Regions from separate parts of the Aquitalea pelogenes genome, predicted to be linked through region 2. Evidence: predicted binding sites of a transcription regulator. Region 2 holds the regulator's gene; each other region holds the start of a gene.
The links. The regulator sigma-54, encoded in region 2, starts transcription at its own class of promoters, with help from an activator protein. The targets are predictions, from matches to a motif close to CTGGCACGCTTCATGCTT.

Region 1: ACE3SE_RS12050 (nitrate/nitrite transporter) is a predicted target of sigma-54. The motif match lies at 1,951-1,968, and genes of this name have one in related genera.
Region 3: ACE3SE_RS09985 (dicarboxylate/amino acid:cation symporter) is a predicted target of sigma-54. The motif match lies at 3,558-3,575, and genes of this name have one in related genera.
Region 4: ACE3SE_RS19150 (4Fe-4S dicluster domain-containing protein) is a predicted target of sigma-54. The motif match lies at 1,542-1,559, and genes of this name have one in related genera.

Annotation. Positions count from the first base shown of each region.
Region 1 is NZ_JAYSDA010000013.1:62,455-67,461, forward strand. Features, by position in the region: gene nirB (nitrite reductase large subunit NirB) at 1-546, opposite strand, end outside; gene ACE3SE_RS12050 (nitrate/nitrite transporter) at 571-1,773, opposite strand; gene ACE3SE_RS12055 (CmpA/NrtA family ABC transporter substrate-binding protein) at 2,027-3,130, opposite strand; gene ACE3SE_RS12060 (ANTAR domain-containing response regulator) at 3,140-3,730, opposite strand; gene ACE3SE_RS12065 (acetone carboxylase subunit gamma) at 3,860-4,339, opposite strand; gene ACE3SE_RS12070 (hydantoinase B/oxoprolinase family protein) at 4,365-5,007, opposite strand, start outside.
Region 2 is NZ_JAYSDA010000009.1:55,188-60,194, reverse strand. Features, by position in the region: gene rapZ (RNase adapter RapZ) at 1-775, opposite strand, end outside; gene hprK (HPr(Ser) kinase/phosphatase) at 756-1,712, opposite strand; gene ptsN (PTS IIA-like nitrogen regulatory protein PtsN) at 1,705-2,169, opposite strand; gene hpf (ribosome hibernation-promoting factor, HPF/YfiA family) at 2,291-2,617, opposite strand; gene ACE3SE_RS09420 (RNA polymerase factor sigma-54) at 2,689-4,113, opposite strand; gene lptB (LPS export ABC transporter ATP-binding protein) at 4,117-4,848, opposite strand; gene lptA (lipopolysaccharide transport periplasmic protein LptA) at 4,845-5,007, opposite strand, start outside.
Region 3 is NZ_JAYSDA010000009.1:169,117-174,123, forward strand. Features, by position in the region: gene ACE3SE_RS09975 (sigma-54-dependent transcriptional regulator) at 1-796, shown strand, start outside; gene ACE3SE_RS09980 (type II asparaginase) at 993-2,069, opposite strand; gene ACE3SE_RS09985 (dicarboxylate/amino acid:cation symporter) at 2,235-3,503, opposite strand; partial or broken gene rpoD (RNA polymerase sigma factor RpoD) at 4,336-5,007, opposite strand, start outside.
Region 4 is NZ_JAYSDA010000031.1:25,042-30,048, forward strand. Features, by position in the region: gene ACE3SE_RS19140 (hypothetical protein) at 1-151, shown strand, start outside; gene ACE3SE_RS19145 (AEC family transporter) at 266-1,207, opposite strand; gene ACE3SE_RS19150 (4Fe-4S dicluster domain-containing protein) at 1,636-2,283, shown strand; gene ACE3SE_RS19155 (FAD-dependent oxidoreductase) at 2,280-3,911, shown strand; gene ACE3SE_RS19160 (complex I 51 kDa subunit family protein) at 3,914-5,007, shown strand, end outside.

The sequences.
Region 1 (5,007 bases), on a different contig from region 2:
CAGATGCACCACGGTCACTTCCATGCCGCGCAGCTTCAGGCCGTTGGCGGCCTCCAGCCCCAACAGGCCACCGCCAATCACCACCGCCTGACGCTTGGTTTTGGCGACTTCCATCATCAGCTCGGTATCGCGGATGTCACGGTAGCTGATGACGCCATCCAGCTCCTTGCCCGGCACTGGCAAGATGAAGGGCGTGGAGCCGGTGGCCAGCAGCAGGCGGTCGTACGCCGCCTCGGTGCCATCCTCGGCGATGACTTTGCGGCGGACCCGGTCGATGGTGGCCACATTCTTGCCCATGTAGAGGGTGATGCCGTGCTCGGCGTACCACTCCACGCTGTTGAGAATGATGTCCTTGAAATCCTGCTCCCCGGCCAGCACCGGCGACAGCAAAATGCGGTTGTAATTGGGATGCGGCTCGGCCCCGAATACCGTGATGTCGTACAAATCCGGTGCCAGGCCCAGCAACTCCTCCACGGTGCGGATGCCGGCCATGCCATTACCCACCACCACCAGCTTTTGCCGGGCCTTGCCCTGCAGTTCTGCCATGTTCATCCTGCTCTCCCTTGCTTCTTATACCCGTGCCGCGGCAACGGTCGAGCCACTGCGCCAGCGTTGTTTCACCCCGGAAAGGCTCAGCCAGGCCAGGCAGCACAGGCAGGCAAACAGCCACAAACCTGCTGCATAACCACCGCTAGCCTGCTTGATGGCTCCCAGACTGGCGGCCAGTGCAAAACCACCTACCCCGCCCGCCATACCCACCAGGCCGGTCATCACGCCGATTTCCTTGCCAAAGCGTTGCGGCACCAGCTGGAACACCGCGCCATTACCGGCACCCAGGCACAGCATGGCCAGGATGAACAGCAGCAGTGCCACAGATGGGCCACCCACATTGAAACCGGCCGCGCCAATCAGCAGCGCACAGCACAGATACACCGCGAGCAAGGAACGGGTGCCGCCCAGACGGTCGGCCAGCATGCCGCCCAGCGGCCGCATCACCGAACCGGCAAACACACAGGCGGCGGTGTACAGCCCTGCAGTTTTGGCATCAAAGGCAAACTGGTCGTGAAAGTAACCCGGCAGCGCGCTGGCAAAGCCGGAAAAGCCGCCAAAGGTCATGGAATAGAAAAACATGAACCACCAGGCGTCCTTTTCCTTCAGCACGGCCATATAGTCGGCCAGCTTCTTGGCTGGCGGCGCATTGGGTGCATCCTTGGCGCAGAAGGTGAAGATGAGCAGCGCGGCTATGAGCGGAATGCAGGCCAGGCCGAACACGTTCTGCCAGCCAAAAGCCAGTGCCAGCGCCGGGGCAAACAAGGCGGCCAGCACGGTGCCGGAATTACCCGCCCCGGCAATGCCCATGGCCGTACCCTGATGCTGTGGTGGATACCAGCGCGAGGCCAGCGGCAGCGATACCGCAAACGAGGCCCCGGCCACGCCCAGGAACAAGCCCAGCAGCAGCGCGCCACCCAGGCTGGCAATGCCGACCTGCCAGGCCGCCAGCAAGGCGGCAATCACCACCAGCTGGCCGATGATGCCGGCCCCGCGCGCGCCGATGCGGTCCACCAGCACACCCATCAACAGGCGCAGGATGGCCCCGGCGAGGATGGGCGTGGCCACCATCAGGCCGCGTTGCTGGGTGGACAGATGCAGTGCGCTGGCAATGGGCACCTGCAAGGGGCCCAGCAGATACCACACCATGAAACTGAGGTCGAAATACAGAAAGGCTGAAAACAGGGTCGGCTTGTGTCCGGCTTGCCAGAAAGTGCGGTCCATGTAGTACTCCTGTCGGGGAAGTGTGCTTCCCGCCAAATGGCCAAAACAAAAACGGCGCCCTCCCTGACGGTGAAGTCAGGAGAGGACGCCGTTGTCCGTATCGGTAGTGGCCGCCGTTGGCCACTGCCGTGATGTATGGTGCAGTCAGCACGCCGTTGCGCTGCTACACCGCACTTATTGCAATTTGCGTGCCAGCCGGAAAATGCTGTTTGCGGGAGTATTCATGCCGGTTTTGCTCGGATATTGCACCGCATCAGTGCGTGTATTGCGACAGCGCACCGACACTGGGCGCACTGCCGGAATAATCTGGCCAGTGGCTGCCGTCCATCAGCACGCTGTGGCGGTCATGTACAGCGGGCAATGACAAGCCGCACGCCCGGGCCGCCTGCTCATACAAGGCGGTCTGGTTGACGCTGGCCACCACGGCGGCCGCGTCATTGCCCTGCCACATGCCCCAGCGCCGGTATTGCTGCAAAAACCACAAGGCATCCGACGGATAAGGGTAATTGACGCGACCTTCATCACAAAAATGCAGTGGACCGGCATCCGCTGCGGTCCAGTGTTGCAGGATCAGCTCCGCCGGCATGGCCAGGCAGTCTTCCGCGGCCAGCCAGGCGGCCGCCAGTGCGTGGTTTTCCGGCTGGTCCAGCCAGTGGCAGGCCAGCAGCAGCGCCTGTACCAGACGCCCGGCAACATCCGGCTGTTGCTGTGCCAGTTCGCGTCGGCAAGCCAGTACCTTTTCCGGGTGATTGGGCCAGATGACCGCACTGTCCGTCACCAGGCTGGCAACCCCGCGCTGCTGTGCCAGTGCATGCCAGGGCTGGCCGGCACAGAACCCGTCCAGCACACCAGCCTGCATGGCATCGCTCATTTGTGCCGGTGGAATCACCACGCAACGGGCATCGCGCAAGGGATGCACACCCTGGGCGGCCAGCCAGTAATACAGCCACATGGCGTGGGTGCCGGTGGGAAAGGTATGTGCCAGTGCCAGCGGGCGGCCCAGTTGCTGGCTGATTTCCATCAGGCTGGCACCCTGACAATAGGCATCGGCCAAAGCCGGAGCCAGGCTGATGCCCTGCCCGTTCTGGTTCAGCGTCATCAGGATGGCCATGTCGCAGGGCGGATTACCCATGCCCAGCTGCATGCCGTACACCAGCCCGTACAGCGCATGCGCGGCATCCAGTTGCCCGGTCATCAGCTTGTCGCGCACCGCCGACCAGGACGGCTGGCGGTGCAGGCAGAATTGCAGACCCATTTCACGGTCCAGCCCCAGACGCTGTGCCACCACCAGCGGTGCGCAATCTGTCAGTGCGACAAAGCCCAGATTCAGTGTGTGCAAGCATGCGGGAACAGTCATGAATGTCTTTCAGCCCAGCAGCTTGCTGGAGTTGATCAGTTGGCGGGACAGTTCGGCCAGCCGCAAGCCGCTTTGCATGGCCTGGCTGCGCAGCAGCGCATAGGCGTCGGCTTCGGACAGCTGGCGGCGCTCCATCAGGATGCCCTTGGCGCGTTCGATCAGCTTGCGCTCTGCCAGTTGCTCTTCCATCTGCAGCAGTCGCTTTTTAAGGCGGGCATCTTCTTCAAACTTGACCCGTGCCATGTCGATGATCGGTGCCAGGCGGCTGGCCGCCACCTGATCCACCACATAGGCGGTGACACCAGCACTGACTGCAGCCTGAATGGCGGGCAAGCCGCCTTGCTCGGCAAACATCACCACCGGGCGTGGCGCGGCGTGGCCCATCAGTGCCAGTTGTTCCAGTGTGTCGCGGGAGGGAGATTCGGTATCAATGATGATGATGTCGGGGGACTGGCTGTCCACCAGCTGCAGCAGCTCGGCTGCGCCTTGTGCCTGTGCCACCACCAGATAGCCAGCCGCCGTCAGCGCAGCATGCAGCTGCGCCATCGGGCGGTCGGTATCGTTGACCAGTAATAGTCGTAATGGAGTGGAAGCAGTCATGGCAGCCATCATCGGGTGATGACCACCAGGGATGCAATATTCGTGCCCAAGGCCAGCCAGTGCGAGGCAGTGCAAGCACCCCGCACCGCTTAGCCCTTGGACTCAGTTGGCCCGCTCTGGCAGCGGTATTTACAGCCACTGCTGATAGAAGGTTTCGATGTCCGGCTCGAAATCGTGAATCACCGGATACCAGGGGGTGGGTGCTTCCACATCATGCATGGTGGCGCATTGCGGGCAGTAATACTCGCGATACACCTGCCACTGCGTGTCCGGTGCCATCAGCGGCGGGTACACCTCGGCCATGGCTTCGGGGCTATCACGCACATGAATCATGGCATGGAGCTTCCAGTTTTCGCGGTAATCACCAAACACATGGCCGCAATCGCACTGCGTCACCCAGCGCTTGTCCTGACAGGACTGCACGATATACAGGTGTGGGCCCAGTGGCAGGATGATGCGGTCGGGAAAGCTCACCTTCTCCTGCAAGGCGGCCAGGTATTGCACAAAGCGCTGCTGATCCTTGGGCATGGACAGCATGCGAAAGGTGGTGTCCCAGTCCAGCGTGCCATCCACCAGATGGGAAATCTGTTCATTGGTATATGCCGACATGTGCTGTCTCCTTCTGCATGGGGTTTTACTCTTCCACCTGCACCACGGTGGTGACATCGGGTAGCAAGGACAAATCCATACGGTGTTTGGCACCATAAGACGGCACCCCCAGCTCACTCTCCAGCAGCTGCCAGTCGTCCGGCAAGCTCCAGAAGGCCTTGAACTGGCGGCTGAACTTGTCGGACAGGGCAAAGCTGGTGGCAAACATGTGCTGCACCTGTACCGAGGCCTGCCTGGCCAGAATCCGCTCGCGCTCCTGCTGCATCCAGACGCGGGTGGGCTGCGCACGGGCCAGCCTTTCCTGCCGCATTTGCGCGCGCCGCTGCCGGGTTTTTGTCACATCCACGGTATAACGGCCCTTGCTGTCACAGCTGAACACCGCGCCATACACGCGTTCTGCGTATTCCGGCAGCAGGAATTGCTGGTTCAGGTCGGCCTCTATCGCCTTGGGGTCGCGGTCTATCGGGTCGCCAAAACCCGGCCCGCCGCGCAGGTAGTTCAGGTAGAGGTCGTAGTTGTCATAGCAGTCTTCGGTGCTCATGCACTGCTTGTCACGCTTGACCCTGGCCCCCGCTTCCAGATGTCGCTCATAGTCTGGCTGTGTCGGGTTGGCATCCCCGCCCAACGGCAGCGATTCGCCAGCAGCAATGCGTTTTGCCAGCCCGGTG
Region 2 (5,007 bases):
GTTCGGCAATAAAGACAGAGCGATGCTGACCACCGGTACAGCCGATGGCCACGGTGAGATAGCTGCGGTTTTCCCGGCTGAATTCCGGCAACCATTTCAGAATCATGCAGCGGATATCTTCGGCCATCTGGGCGACCAGCGGTTGCCCTGCAAAGAAGTCGATGATGGGTTGGTCGCGACCGGTAAACGGGCGCAAAGCCAGGTCGTAATAGGGATTGGGCAGGCAGCGGACGTCAAACACGAAGTCGGCGTTCAGCGGTACGCCATGCTTGAAGCCGAAGGATTCGAAAATGATGGTGAGCCGGCTGCTGTCTGCTTCCACCAGTTGCTTGATGGCCGTTTTCAAGGCATTGGCAGACAACTCGCTGGTGTCTATGCGAATACCCATTTCCTGCACGCTGGCCAGCAGTTCCTGCTCCAGCTGGATACATTCCTCCACCGTGGAGCCGCTACCCGACAGCGGGTGCCGGCGGCGGGTTTCGGAAAAGCGCTTGACCAGGGTTTCCGGCTTGGCCTCGAGAAACAGCAAGCGTACATCCACGCCTTGCTGACGCAGCTTGTCCACCTCGGCAGGCAGTGCGCCCAGCGAAGGGCTGGAGCGGGTGTCCACGCTGATGGCAATCTGCTGGTAGCCATAATCGGCATAAAGCGACATGGCTTCATGCAGCATGGTGGCTGGCAGGTTGTCCACACAGTAAAAGCCGGAGTCCTCCAGTGCGCGCAGGGCGATGGATTTACCGGAACCGGACAGGCCGCTAATCAATATCAGGCGCATTTTCCTGATCTCTGAGGAAGTTGGTATGGCGTTCGATGAACTCTCGGGTACTGTCGATGCCGCGCAGTTGCAGGATGTAGTTGCGCACAGCCGCTTCAACCAGCACCGCAAGGTTGCGACCCGCCGCCACCGGCAGCACTACCTTGCGCACCGTCACGCCAATGATGTCCTGGGTTTCCGACTGGATATTCAGCCGGTCCAAGGCTTGCATCGCCTGGTCGTTGGCCTTGACCAGGTGAATAATCAGTTTTAGCACCTTTTTGGGCCGCACGGCGGTTTCGCCAAAAATGGTACGGATATTCAGGATGCCCAGGCCGCGCACTTCCAGAAAATCGCGCAGCAGCGGCGGGCAACGGCCTTCCAGGGTTTCCGGGCCGATGCGGTACAGTTCCACCGCATCATCGGCCACCATGCCGTGACCACGGGAAATCAGCTCCAGTGCCAGTTCGCTCTTGCCCATGGCCGAATCGCCCATGATCAGCACGCCGATTTCCAGTACATCCAGAAACACGCCATGCAACACGGTGGAAACCGCCAGTGCGCGCGCCAGATAGATGCGCAGCACATCCATCAGGTAGGGGCTTTCCAGCGGCGTGCTCATCAGCGGCACATTGTGGGTGTGGCAGTAGTCGCGCAGCAGTTTGGGCACTGGCTGGCCATTGGCCACCATCACCACCGACATGGTTTTGTGGAACAGTTGGTCCAGCGCGGTCTTGGCGGCGGATTGTTCCAGCCGGTTGAGGTAGTCCACCTCGGCCAGACCCAGCACTTGCACCCGGTTGGGGTGAATGAAATTCAGGTGGCCGACCAGGGCCAGGGTGGGGCGTTGTTCGTCGTTGCCGATGGGGCTGTCCGCGCCGCCGGTTCCTGCAACCCAGGTCAGGTTGAGCTTTTGCTGGTTGTCCTGATACAACCGGCGCACGGTAATGCTAGGCATGGTTGGTATTCCATCCGGTGAGCAGCTGGTACAGATCGGCACGCGAGCTTGCGCTGAGCAGTTGTTCACGCAGCTGTTTGCTGGAGAACAGCTGTGCCAGTTCCGAGAGTACCTGCAAGTGCAGGTCGGTTGCCTGTTCCGGCACCAGCAGGACAAACAGGCTTTGTACCGGCTTGCCATCCGGCGCATCGAAAGGAATCGGGTTCTTCAGGCGAATGAACACGCCCGCCGCTTCCTTGAGCCCTCTGGCACGGCCATGCGGAATGGCCACCCCTTGGCCAAGGCCGGTAGAGCCCAGTTTTTCCCGGGCAAACAAGCAGTCGAAAATTTCACTGCGGGCGATGCCGTGGGTGTTTTCGATAAGGAGGCCCACCTGCTCGAAGACGCGCTTCTTGCTGGCGACATCCAGGTCCGGGAGGATGTGATCCTGTGTCAGGATTTTGCCAATCAGGCTCATAGGAATGGTTGCACGCGGCTACAGAAACTGGCCAATTCTACGTTGCCTTCATCAAAATGAAAAAGGCTCCGAGCAAATAAAAACGGGAACCCGCCGGGTTCCCGCATCGAATACTTAATGTTTACAAGCTGGCTTCCTGTTGAACCTGTGGGCTTGTTGCACGGTGTTCGCTTTGTTTTTCCTTGTGCTTGAGTACTTGGCGATCGAGCTTGTCCATCAGCGCGTCGATGGCAGCGTACATGTCGGAGTCGGTGGCCTCTACATGGATATCCTTGCCGGAGAGGTGAACATTCACTTCCGCCTTGTGCACCAGCTTGTCTACCGACAGGGTGACAGCAACGTCAATCACGTGATCGACATGGCGGGTGATGCGTTCCAGCTTGGTTTCCACGAATTCGCGGATGGCCGGGGTTACTTCGAGGTGGAGACCGGTTACTTTGAGGTTCATACCCTAACTCCTTCTTGTGTTGACTGCCCGGTCGGGTCGGCCGGGCGAGCGGATATACTTCAAGGCGTGAATCACAATGCCTTGCGCAGATTGACCGGCGGTATCTGCATAGCTTCACGATACTTCGCAACGGTGCGTCTTGCAACCTGAATCCCTTGCTTGCCCAGTTCGTCGGCAATGGCGCTGTCCGAAAGTGGCTTGGCCGGGTTTTCACCGTCTATCATGCGGCGGATATGCGCCTTGATGGCCGTTGCCGAGCATTCGCCGCCGCTGTCGGTTTCCAGTGCACTGCCAAAGAAATACTTCAGCTCGAACAGACCACGAGGGCAAAGCAGGTATTTCTGCGTGGTGACGCGTGATACGGTCGATTCATGCAGGCCAAGTTCGTCTGCGATGTCCCGCAGGATAAGCGGCCGCATGGCGACTTCACCGTGTTCAAAGAACGCTTGCTGTCTTTCGACTATAGCTTCTGACACTTTCAGAATGGTGTCAAATCGTTGCTGGATGTTCTTGACCAGCCATTTTGCTTCTTGCAGTCGGCCAGTCAGTTCGCCTGCGCCAGCGCGGTTTTCCGACAGCATCTGGGCATACAGCTGGTTGACGCGCAAGCGCGGTACCGCGCCGTTATTGAGTTCGGCTACCCAGTGACCACGCCGTTTGCGCACGGTCACATCCGGGATGACATAGTGCACGTCTTCGCCGCCGAAACCGGACGCCGGGTGAGGGGTCAGCCGGGCGATCAGTTGCTGTGCCTGGCGGATGGCTTCGTCATCCACGCCCAGAATGCGCTTCAGCCGGGTGTAGTCGCGGTTGCCCAGCAGCGTCAGGTGCTCGGCCACAATCTGGCGTGCCAGTGCATGGCCGGGCTCGTTGGCGGGCAAACGGGCCAGTTGCAGGCCAAGCGACTCGGCCAGGTTACGCGCGGCAATGCCGGGAGGGTCGAATTGCTGTAACAGGCGCAGCCCGACCATCAGTTCATCGGTTTCCAGTTCCAGTTCCAGCGGCAGGTTGCTGGCCAGTTCTTCCAGATCGGTAGTCAGGAAACCGTTGTCGTCCAGTTCTTCGATCAGCAGCTGGACAATGGCCTGGTCGCGGGTGGGCAGGGTCAGTTCACCCAGCTGCGCCAGCAGGTGTTCGCGCAGGCTGACCGGGCAGGGTACGTTGAGCATGGGGTCAAATTCATCGTCCCCGTCGTTGCGGCGGCTGCCACTGCCCCAGTCGGTGAGTTCGCCATTGCTGGCGTCCTGGCTGTTGTCACCATCGCTGCTGTCCGACGCCGTGCTGGTGGATTCTTCCTGGGCAGCCGGCGTTTCTGCCGGGCTGCTGTCATGCGAGGGCGGCTCATCGCCGCGTTCCAGCATGGGGTTGTCCAGCAAGAAGCGTTCGACTTCTGCCTGCAGGTCGAGCGTGGACAGCTGCAACAGCTTGATGGACTGTTGCAGTTGCGGCGTGAGGGTGAGTTGCTGGGAGACCCGCAGCTGTAGTGACTGTTTCATGGCTTACAGGTGGAAGTGCTCGCCCAGGTAAACCTGGCGCACTTTCTCGTTGTTGACCAGTTCTTCCGGCTCGCCGGAAGCCAGTACCGAACCATCACTGATGATGTAGGCGCGATCGCAGATGCGCAGGGTTTCACGCACATTGTGGTCGGTAATCAATACGCCAATGCCACGCTGTTGCAGGAAGGTGATGATTTTCTGGATGTCGATGACGGCAATCGGGTCTACACCGGCAAACGGTTCGTCCAGCAGGATGAAGCGCGGGCGGGTGGCCAGTACGCGGGCAATTTCCACCCGGCGGCGCTCGCCACCGGACAGTGCCAGCGCATTGCTTTCGCGCAGGTGGGCGATATTGAGGTCGTCGAGCAACAGGCTGAGTTCCTGCTCCAGTTTGTCGCCCTTGTAACCGGCAATTTCCAGCACCGCCGTGATGTTTTCTTCCACTGTCATCTTGCGGAAAATGGAAGCTTCCTGCGGCAAATAGCCTAGCCCCAGGCGGGCGCGCTGATGAATGGGCAGGTGGGTGATACTGTTGCCATCCAGCGTGATTTCGCCTTCATCGGCACCGATCAGTCCGACGATCATGTAAAAGCTGGTGGTCTTGCCGGCACCGTTGGGACCAAGCAGGCCGACCACTTCCCCGCTCTGGATCTGCAGGGCGACGTCCTTTACCACCGTACGTTTTTTGAAGCGCTTTTTCAGGCGCTCCACTTTCAGGATGCTGGGGCCGCTCATGGAGTGCTTCCGTCAGTTTTCTTGGCAGGGCTGTTGTCTCTGGGCCTGGGCTGGATGATGGCAGTCACGCGGCCGCCGTTGCTGCTGGCACCGCTGCTGACTTCATACATTTCGGTTTCGGTGTTGTAGGTAATGACATTGCCGATGACCAGGTCACTG
Region 3 (5,007 bases), 110 kb from region 2:
CAAGGAGCTGGTGGCGCGTTGCCTGCATGAAATCAGCCGTCGCCAGAAGCACAACTTTGTCGCCGTCAATTGTGGCGGTCTGGCGGAAAACCTGTTCGAGAGCGAGATTTTCGGCCACGAGGCCCATGCCTTCACCGGGGCCGCCAAACGCCGCATCGGCCGTATCGAATATGCCAATAACGGCACGCTGTTCCTCGATGAAATCGAAAGCATGCCGCTACCGCTGCAAATCAAGATGCTGCGCGTGCTGCAGGAACGCACGCTGGAGAGGCTGGGTTCCAACACCCCCATTCCGGTGGACTGTCGCGTGATATCGGCCACCAAGGCTGACCTGAAAGCCATGGGCAATAACGGCAGCTTCCGTAGCGACCTTTACTACCGGCTGAACGTGGTCACGCTGCAACTGCCGCCGCTGCGCGAACGCCGCGAGGATATTCCGCTACTGTTCGAGTATTTCCTGCTGCAATCGGCCAGCCGTTTCGACCGCCCCACCCCGCAACTGGAAGCCCATGAACAGGCCGAACTGCTGGCCTACGACTGGCCGGGCAATGTGCGCGAATTGCGCAATGTGGCCGAACGCTATGTGCTGGGCATTCGCACGCCATTGTCGGAATCCGGCGAGCCAAGCCAGAGCCTGCCGCTGGCCGAAACCGTGGAAGCGTTCGAACGGGCACTGATTGCCGAGGAATTCCGTCGCCACGGTTACAGCCTGAGCCGTACCAGCGAAGCGCTGAAAGTGGCCAAGACCACCCTGTTCGACAAACTGAAAAAATACGGCCTGAATCAATCGGGTTGATGCCCGGCTGATGGCCGGGCTGATGACATGCCCGCAGTCCCGGCCGGCACCGGGCTGCAGGCATAAAAAAAGCGGCCACCGGGGCCGCTTGCCAAAGGCTGCTTGATCAGTCGCCACACCATGCTGTCGCTGCGGGGGGATCACACCAGGGGTGTCGCAGTCGACAGACAGGCCGGTGCAGCGCCTGTCAGCCAGCTCAATAGGTGTAGAACATGCGTTGCAGTTCTTTGGTGTCGTGGGTCTTGGTCAGACCCAGCATCAGCAGGATGCGGGCTTTTTGCGCATTCAGCGTGTCGCTCACCACCAGGTCTTCCTGGTCGTCATTGGCTTCACCATTACGCGCCACGATACCGCTACCCACGCGCGAGCTGCGTACCACGATCACACCCTTCTTACGGGCGTCACGGATGGCAGGCATCATCTGGGCGGCAATACTGCCATCGCCCACACCGGCTTGCACGATGCCCTGGGCACCGGCAGCAATGTCGGCATCCATGGCCACGCGGTCCATGTTGGCGTAACCGTAAACGATGTCGACACGCGGCAGGCTGTTCAGCTTGGAGATGTCAAATTCGGTATCCGCAGTGTTCTTGCGGGTGGACATGCGGTAGAAGTGCGGCTTGTTGTCCTGCATGTAACCCAGATAACCCAGTTCTGGCGTCTTGAAGGTGTCGGTAGTGGAAGTGTTGGTCTTGGTGACTTCGCGGGCGGCGTTGATCTGGTCGTTCAGCGCAACCAGCACACCCTTGCCAACCGCATCCTTGCTGCCAGCCAGAATCACGGCGTTATACAGGTTGATCGGACCATCTGCACTGATGGCGGTGGACGGACGCATGGAGCCAACCACAACCACCGGCTTCTTGCTCTTCACCACCAGGTCCAGGAAGTAAGCGGTTTCTTCGATGGTATCGGTACCGTGGGTAATCACCACGCCGTCCACATCCTTCTGGGCCAGCAGTTCGTTCACACGCTTGGCCAGCTTCAACCACACTTCATTGGTCATGCTTTCGCTGGCGATCTGGGCAACCTGTTCGCCACGTACATCAGCCACCTTGGACAGCTCGGGCACGGCGGCAATCATCTTGTCCACGCCCAACTTGGCTGCGGTGTAACCAATGGTGGTGGTGCTGGTAGCGCCAGTACCGGCGATGGTGCCACCGGTTGCCAGAATCACCACGTGCGGCTTGGCCGCATCAGCCGCCTGGGCGGACTGACCACACAATGCAGCCATGACAGCTGCGCTGGACAACAACATTTTGAAGGTTTTTTTCATGTCTCTTCCTTTGTAGAAAGACAAGTGGGAGATGACGTTGCCGGGGAGCAACTCACTGCAGCGATCCCCCCGTCACCAGCTTGTCCGCCTGTATCGGCAGCTTTGGCTGGGCGGGGAGTCTCGCCTGATTTCTTATTTGTTCATGCGTGGCAGGGACGCCGGGGCTCAGGCCTGATCTTCGGCCAGGGCCGGGTTGGCATGTGCAGCTTCGGCATCGATATCGCCTTCCGAAGCAGCCACCACGGTAGTGGCAATGGCATTACCCAGCACGTTGGTGGCGGTACGGCCCATGTCCAGGAAGTGGTCGATACCCAGAATCAGCAGAATGCCGGCTTCAGGCAGGTTGAACATCGGCAGTACGGCAGCCACCACCACCAGCGAAGCACGCGGTACACCGGCAATACCCTTGCTGGTGATCAGCAGGATCAGCAGCATGGTGATTTGCTGGCCCAGGGTCAGGTTGATGTTGGCAACCTGGGAGATGAACAGGGCGGCAAACGAGGTGTACATGATGGAACCGTCCAGGTTAAACGAATAACCCAGCGGCAGGACAAAACCGGAAACACGTTCCTTGATGCCAAAGCGTTCCAGCTGCTCCAGCAGGGTCGGGTAAGCAGCTTCGCTACTGGCGGTGGCAAAACCCAGCATCAGCGGCATGCGGATGGTCTTGAGCAGGGCGAAGATCTTCTTGCCGACAAAGCCGTAAGCGGCGGCAATCATCAGCATCCACAGGCAAGCCAGGGCCAGGTAGAAGCTACCCATGAACTTGGCGTACATGGACAGCACGCCCAGGCCATCGGCGGTAATGGTGGCAGCAACGGCACCGAATACACCAACCGGGGCAAACATCATCACGATATTGGTGACGCGCAGCATGATGTTGGCGAGTTGTTCCAGACCTTTCATCAGGATGTCCGGTTTCGGGCCCTTGTAAGAAGCAATGGCAAAACCGAAGAACACCGAGAACACCACCACTTGCAGCACTTCGTTTTTCGCCATGGCGTCAAAGAAGCTGGTGGGGAACATGTGGGTGATGAAGTCCTTCAGGTTCAGCGCACTGGTCTTCAGGGCCGGTGCAGCAGCATCAGCCACCGGCAGGGTGTAACCCACGCCAGGTTGCAGGCTGTTGGCGAAAATCAGGCCCAGGAACAGGGAAACCAGCGAGGCACCCATGAACCAGCACATGGCCTTCAGACCAACACGACCCACAGAGCGGGAATCACTGCTGCCAATGCCATGCACCAGGGTGGACATCACCAGCGGCGCAATGATCATCTTGATCAGACGCATGAACACGTCGGTCAGGATGGAGAAGTAACCGGCAACATCTTTCAGTTGTTTCGGATCGGTAATCGAGGTGTGACAGCCGTAGCCGACTGCGATGCCCAGCACCAGGGCGATCAAGACCCACAGGGTAATCTTGTTGGTTTTCACGAGCGTTTCTCCAGAGTAACCCGGCTTTATGGCCGGTGTTGAGTACGCTCTATACAGCAGAAAGCGTGCCAAGAAAAATTCACATTTTTATCACGTAAATATCTGATTTTTATGAATAAAAATAAAAATACAATAGCATTGATTCGGAAATCCGAATGGAAGCTGAAAACTGCGTTTGGAAAACCGACCGGAATGGTGGCAGTGGATGCCGCGAAGGGGTTCTTGTGACCTGCTATCCGGAGAAAAGTTTCCGCACTGCAGCATCATCCGACTGCGCTATTGTCCGTTCATCGCCGCTGTTACCTGCCGGCCCTGTCAGGGTGGTCAAGCGGTCGTGCCGGACATGCCCAAGCAGTCGCCACATTTCTTGCAGGCATGAAAAAGCCGCTGTGAATGAATCACAGCGGCTTTTGATTTGGTGGGCCCCCCGGGAGTCGAACCCGGCACCAACGGATTATGCTTACCCGCTACGGCTTTCGCCGCCCCTTTCGGGTTTGTGGTCTGGACTGTCTCTTGTCTTTACGACCTGCCCGTACAGTCTCTACACGTTCTCTCTTGCGAGAGCTTCGCTCGGGATTGCCACGCCGCCACGGCAGCAGAGGTTTCCCCGAATTTGAGCAGTTCTACCAGGGAGCAGAGTCAACTTGCTCCAAGGCAACCCAATCAGTGCGCTCCGTACTCTTGCGAGTCGTAGGAGTCCACTTGTTAAGTCCGCTGCTCTAACCAAGCATGAGCTAGAGGCCCGAAGCTGCGCAGTATAACAGAATGAAATAAAAATCCCCAAGCCCTGATGCAAGCAGCTTGGGGATGCCGTCTTGAAAGACAGGCTGTATTACTGACCGCCCGGCTCGTTGTCCAGGAAGCTGCGCAGGCGTTCCGAACGGGTCGGGTGACGCAGCTTGCGCAAGGCCTTGGCTTCAATCTGACGGATACGCTCACGCGTCACGTCAAACTGCTTGCCCACTTCTTCCAGCGTGTGGTCGGTATTCATGTCGATACCAAAACGCATGCGCAATACCTTGGCCTCACGCGGAGTCAGGGTATCCAGCACTTCCTTGGTGGCGTCCTTCAGGCTGGAGTACATCGCAGCATCGGACGGTGCCAGGTTGTTCTGGTCCTCGATGAAATCACCCAGATGGGAATCGTCGTCATCGCCGATCGGGGTTTCCATGGAGATGGGCTCCTTGGAAATCTTCATGATCTTGCGAATCTTCTCTTCCGGCATTTCCATTTTTTCCGCCAGTTCGGCCGGGTCCGGCTCACGGCCGGTTTCCTGCAGGATCTGACGCGAAATGCGGTTCATCTTGTTGATGGTTTCGATCATGTGCACCGGAATACGGATGGTGCGGGCCTGGTCCGCGATCGAGCGGGTGATGGCCTGACGAATCCACCAGGTGGCATAAGTCGAGAACTTGTAACCACGACGGTATTCGAACTTGTCCACCGCCTTCATCAGGCCGATATTGCCTTCCTGGATCAGGTCGAGGAACTGCAAGCCACGGTT
Region 4 (5,007 bases), on a different contig from region 2:
CCTGCTGGCCCGCCATCTGGGCAGCACCCCGTTGCCGGACCTCACCAACGCACTACCCCTGCCCGGCGTGCTGCTGCTGATGACGCTGGGCAATGCCCTTGCCTACCTGCTGGTGCGGCTGTTGTTCATCAAGCTGTCCGCGCAACACTGAGTCTTGCCATCCCGCTTCACCGTCCCTGGCCCTTGAACGCGACAAGGCCCGGCAATGCCGGGCCTTGTCGCTGCCAGCCAGACTGGCGACGCCAGCCTGACCGTGCAGTTGCCATCACACCATGAAGTAAATCAGCGCCGCTTCACCAAACACCCCGATCACCGTGCCTACCAGTACAGAATGCGAGGCATGCAGCGCATAGGTCTGGTTGCGCACGGCAAACATCGAGGCCGCAATGGCGGTGGGCACCGCCCCGACAATCAGCGCCTGTTTGGCAAACTCGGCATCCACGCCAAACAGGAAGATGCCCAGCAACATCAGGGCCGGTTGCAGGAAGTTCTTCATCGCCACATTACCTAACACATGGCCGTTGAAGCTGGGCTTTTCACCGCAGAACATCAGCCCCAGCGCCAGCAGCGACACCCCACCGGCCGCCTTGGCCAGCATGTCCACGCTTTCCTGTACCGCAGCGGGCAGATGCAGGTGATTGAAGCTGAGCACCACCCCCAGGATAGGCAGCCAGACAATCTGGTTGGACAGCGTCTTGACCAGGCTTTGCTTGAGCATGGCCACCATGCCGTCATCGTCCCCCGCATCCGCCATTTCACCGCAGCGGCACAGTACGATGGTAAGCGGCAGGATGACAAAGCTGGTGATCAGGTTGCCAATCAGCACGGCAATGAAACCCTGCGGACCGCACACCTGCTGCAGGATGGGCGCGCCAAAATAGGCCATGTCGGGAAAGGTACATACCAGTGCCTGGATGGCGCTGGTTTTCAGCCCCTGCCGGTAGTAATAACGCCCGGCCAGCAAGGCCAGTACATAGGTGCCGACAAAGCCGAAAGTCATGCACAGGATGAAAGGCAGGTTCTGGATGCGCTCCGGCGGCGTCTTCAACGCGCCGATAAACAATGAACAGGGCAAGGCATAACGCATTACCAGCGTTGCCATCACCCCCACATCCTCCTGACGGAAATAGCCACGCTGTCCGCCAAACCAGCCCAGCAGCATCAATAGCACCACCGGTAGCAGTGCTGTACTCATGGTTCCCCACATGGTCTTGCTCCTTGATTTCTGTAGTGTGTCTCCCACCCACCGCAGAGCAAGCCCCGTGCCACGCAACAGTCGCCGCATGTCATTGATTTGAATGAACAATGCCATTGGCAAAACACTGAAAGTACGGTCAGCCGCGAATCCACTGTTTTAAAAGTACGGAAATCCGCACTTTGCCTTTCTGCCAGCCAAATCCCGCAAATCACTACCCCGCGTAAGGTTTTCCGTAAACCGCAGTCCGGTAGAAGCACGGTTTTCCGTTGATCTTGCTCCACACGGCAACAAGCGACTCATGGTTTTTTATTTATATTCAATACCTTGAAGCATTTTCACTGTATGGGCACGCTCCTTGCAGTAGCGCAAGCAACGGCCCGACCAGAGGCAGCACCACATGCTGCCACTGGCCGCAACCCAAGCTTGAGGACAATCCCATGAGTGAAACCATCCGCATCAGCATTGATGGCAAGGTGGTGGATGCCACACCCGGCAACTCCATCCTGCACACCCGCCTGGAAGGCGATTCGCCACTCACCGCCAATATCGGCTGCATGGGCCAGGGCGTGTGCGGTTCCTGCCGCTGCCTGGTCCGCAAGGCCGGTGAGCGCTCCGCCGAAACCCGTCTGGCCTGTGAAACCACGGTAGAGGACGGCATGCAGGTCAGCTTTATCGACTACTACCTGCCCGACCACGTCCACCACTACCGCCCGCATGATTTGCGTGATGGCTGGCAGGCCCTGCCCCAGCTGCAGCAAACCTTTCCGGAGCTCGCCCACTGCCGCCATTGCAGCGGCTGCGACCGCGCCTGCCCACGGCATATACCGGTTCAGCAAGGCATGGCACTGGCGGCCAGCGGCCAGTTGCAAGCCGCCGCCGCGCTGTTTGACGCCTGCATCATGTGCAATCTGTGTACGCTGGCCTGCCCGGAAAACATCCGGCCCAATCATGTCGGCCTTTACCTGCGCCGTGCCCAGGCCATCCAGAACCTGCGCCCGGGCGATCTGCTTCGCCGCCAGGAACAACAGGCCCGCGGCGAGCTGGCCATCAACACCCGCAGCGACACCCCCAGGAGCGAAGCATGAACAACGCCATTCCCTATGCACAAGCCCTGGCCAATCTGACCGCCCATGCCCAGCCACCGCTGCGCCCGGCCGACCTGTCGCGCAGCGCGTTGCTGGCGCAATACCACCCGGACAGCGACAGCAATGCCAGCACCTTGCTGCAAATCGGCCCCAGCCGCGGCCAACCCTGCCACCCGCAACTGGCCGCCTTGCTGCAAAGCAATGCACTGATCGATGGCTTTGACCTAGCCGGTGCCGAACAGCGCAGCACCGATGTACTGGTGATTGGTGGCGGCGGTGCCGGTGCGGCCGCCGCGCTGACCGCCGCGCGCAGCGGCGCGCAAGTGATGCTGGCCAGCAAACTGCGACTGGGCGACAGCAATACCGTCATGGCCGAAGGCGGCATCCAGGCTGCACTGGCGGCCAGCGACAGCCCGCAACAACACTTTGACGACGCCATGCGTGGCGGCCACAAATGTGCCAATCCGCAATTGCTGGCACAAATGGCCAGCGATGCACCCGGCGTCATCCGCTGGCTGATTGAGCTGGGCATGCATTTTGATCTGGAAGACCCGCTCAGCGACGGTGGCAAGCTGCGTTACAAGCAAGCCGGTGGCTGCAGTCAGCCACGCATCCTGTGCTACCGCGATTACACCGGGCTGGAGATGATGCGCGTGCTGCGCGAAACCGTGGAACTGGACCCGGCCATCACCCTGCTCAACCGCTGCCCGGTGGTGGAACTGCTGTCGCACGAGGACGGCAGCTGCGCCGGGGCCGTGTTGTACGACCTGGAATACCAGCGCTTCATGGTGGTATCCGCCCGGCAAACCATTCTGGCCACCGGAGGTTGCGGCCGGCTTCACCTGCAAGGCTTTCCCACCTCCAACCACTACGGCGCCACCGCCGACGGGCTGGTGCTGGCCTACCGGCTGGGTGCCGGCTTGCGTGACATGGATGCCTTCCAATACCACCCCACCGGCGTGGCCTGGCCGGCGCGACTACGTGGCGGGCTGATTTCCGAAGCTGCCCGCTCAGGCGGGGCCTTGCTGGTCAACGGTCTGGGCGAGCGTTTTGTCGAAGAACTGGCCCCACGCGACGTGGTAAGCGCTGCCATCCTGCGGGAATGCGCCGCCGGGCGCGGCATCGAACGCAATGGCCAGATCGGCGTGTTTCTGGACACCCGCACACTGGGGCCGGAACTGGCACAACGCCTGCCTGCCTTGCAGCACCTGGCCGACAAATGCGGCATCGACCCCAGCCGCGAGCCCATGCTGATCTACCCCACCCTGCACTACCAGAACGGCGGCGTCATCATCGACGGCAACGGCCAGACCGAAGTCCCCGGCCTGCTGTGCGCCGGTGAAATCACCGGCGGCATTCATGGCCGCAACCGGCTGATGGGCAATGCGCTGCTGGACATCCTGGCTTTTGGCCGTCGCGCCGGACGCCAGGCCGCCCGGCTGGCGCAAGCCGCTCGCCACAAGTCATCGCTTCCGCCCCTGCGCGGCGGCATCGAACACGTCTACCGCTGGCAGCGCCAGCTGGCACTGGCCGGGCTGGACGCCAGCGTGCAAGCCCCCTTGCTCTATCCGGGACAGGCCCGCCTCGCCCTGCATCGCCCCACCAGCCCGCGTGCCCAGGAGAAATGATCATGGAAAAACTCAATCAGGTACTACTCAACCCGGCAGTGCAGGTAGGCCCAAACCTTGACGCCTGGCTGCAGACAGGGGGCGGCCTTGGCCTGCAAGCGGCACTCAATGCCCGCAGCACCATCATCCGCCAGATTGCCGACGCCGACCTGCGCGGCATGGGCGGTGCCGGTTTCCCGGCCTGGCGCAAATGGGAAGCCACCGCCAATGCCGTGGGCGACAGCAAATACGTGGTGTGCAATGGCAACGAGGACGAACCGGGTACCTTCAAGGACCGCACCTTGCTGAGTGCATCGCCCCATCAGGTAGTGGAAGGTGCGCTGATTGCCGCGCTGGCCGTGCGCGCCGCCTGCGTCATCTTCTACATCAACCCGCATCAGGGCCAAAGCATGCAGCACATGCAACTGGCAGTCAGCCAATGGCAACACAGCGCCCTGTTGCAACAGCTGGAGCAGGCCCTGGGCCACCCGCTGGAAATCAAGGTGGTGGCCAGTTCCGGCCGCTACATCGGCGGCGAGGAAACCGCCGTGGTGGCGTCGCTGGAAGCCGGCTTCCCCTTCCCGCGCAAGAAGCCGCCCTTCCCGGCAGAACAAGGCATCAACGGCCAGCCCACGCTGATCAACAATGTGGAAACCCTGGCCAATGTCAGCCACATCCTGCGCCATGGTGCCGACTGGTACCGCGCACTGGGCGTAGGCAAGGCCAGCGGCACCAAGCTGTACTCGCTGTCCGGCGACGTACTGCGCCCCGGCCTGTACGAGCTACCCATGGGCAGCAGCCTGCAGGAACTGGTGTTCCATTACGGCGGCGGCATGCTGCAGGGCAAGGCCTTCAAGGCGGTGTTTACCGGCGGGCCGTCCAACACCCTGCTCACCGCGCGCGACCTGGACGTGGCACTGGATTTCGACTCGGTATGGCTGCGCCATTCGCGGCTGGGCACCGGGGCGATGATTGTCATCTCCGAAGGCAGCAGCATCATCCGCAAGGTGGCGGAATACATCGACTTCTTTGCCAAGGGCTCCTGCGGCCAGTACCCGTCCTGCAAATGCGGCACCTTCCAGCTGGCCCGCCTGCTGGACCGGGTGGACGGCGGCCG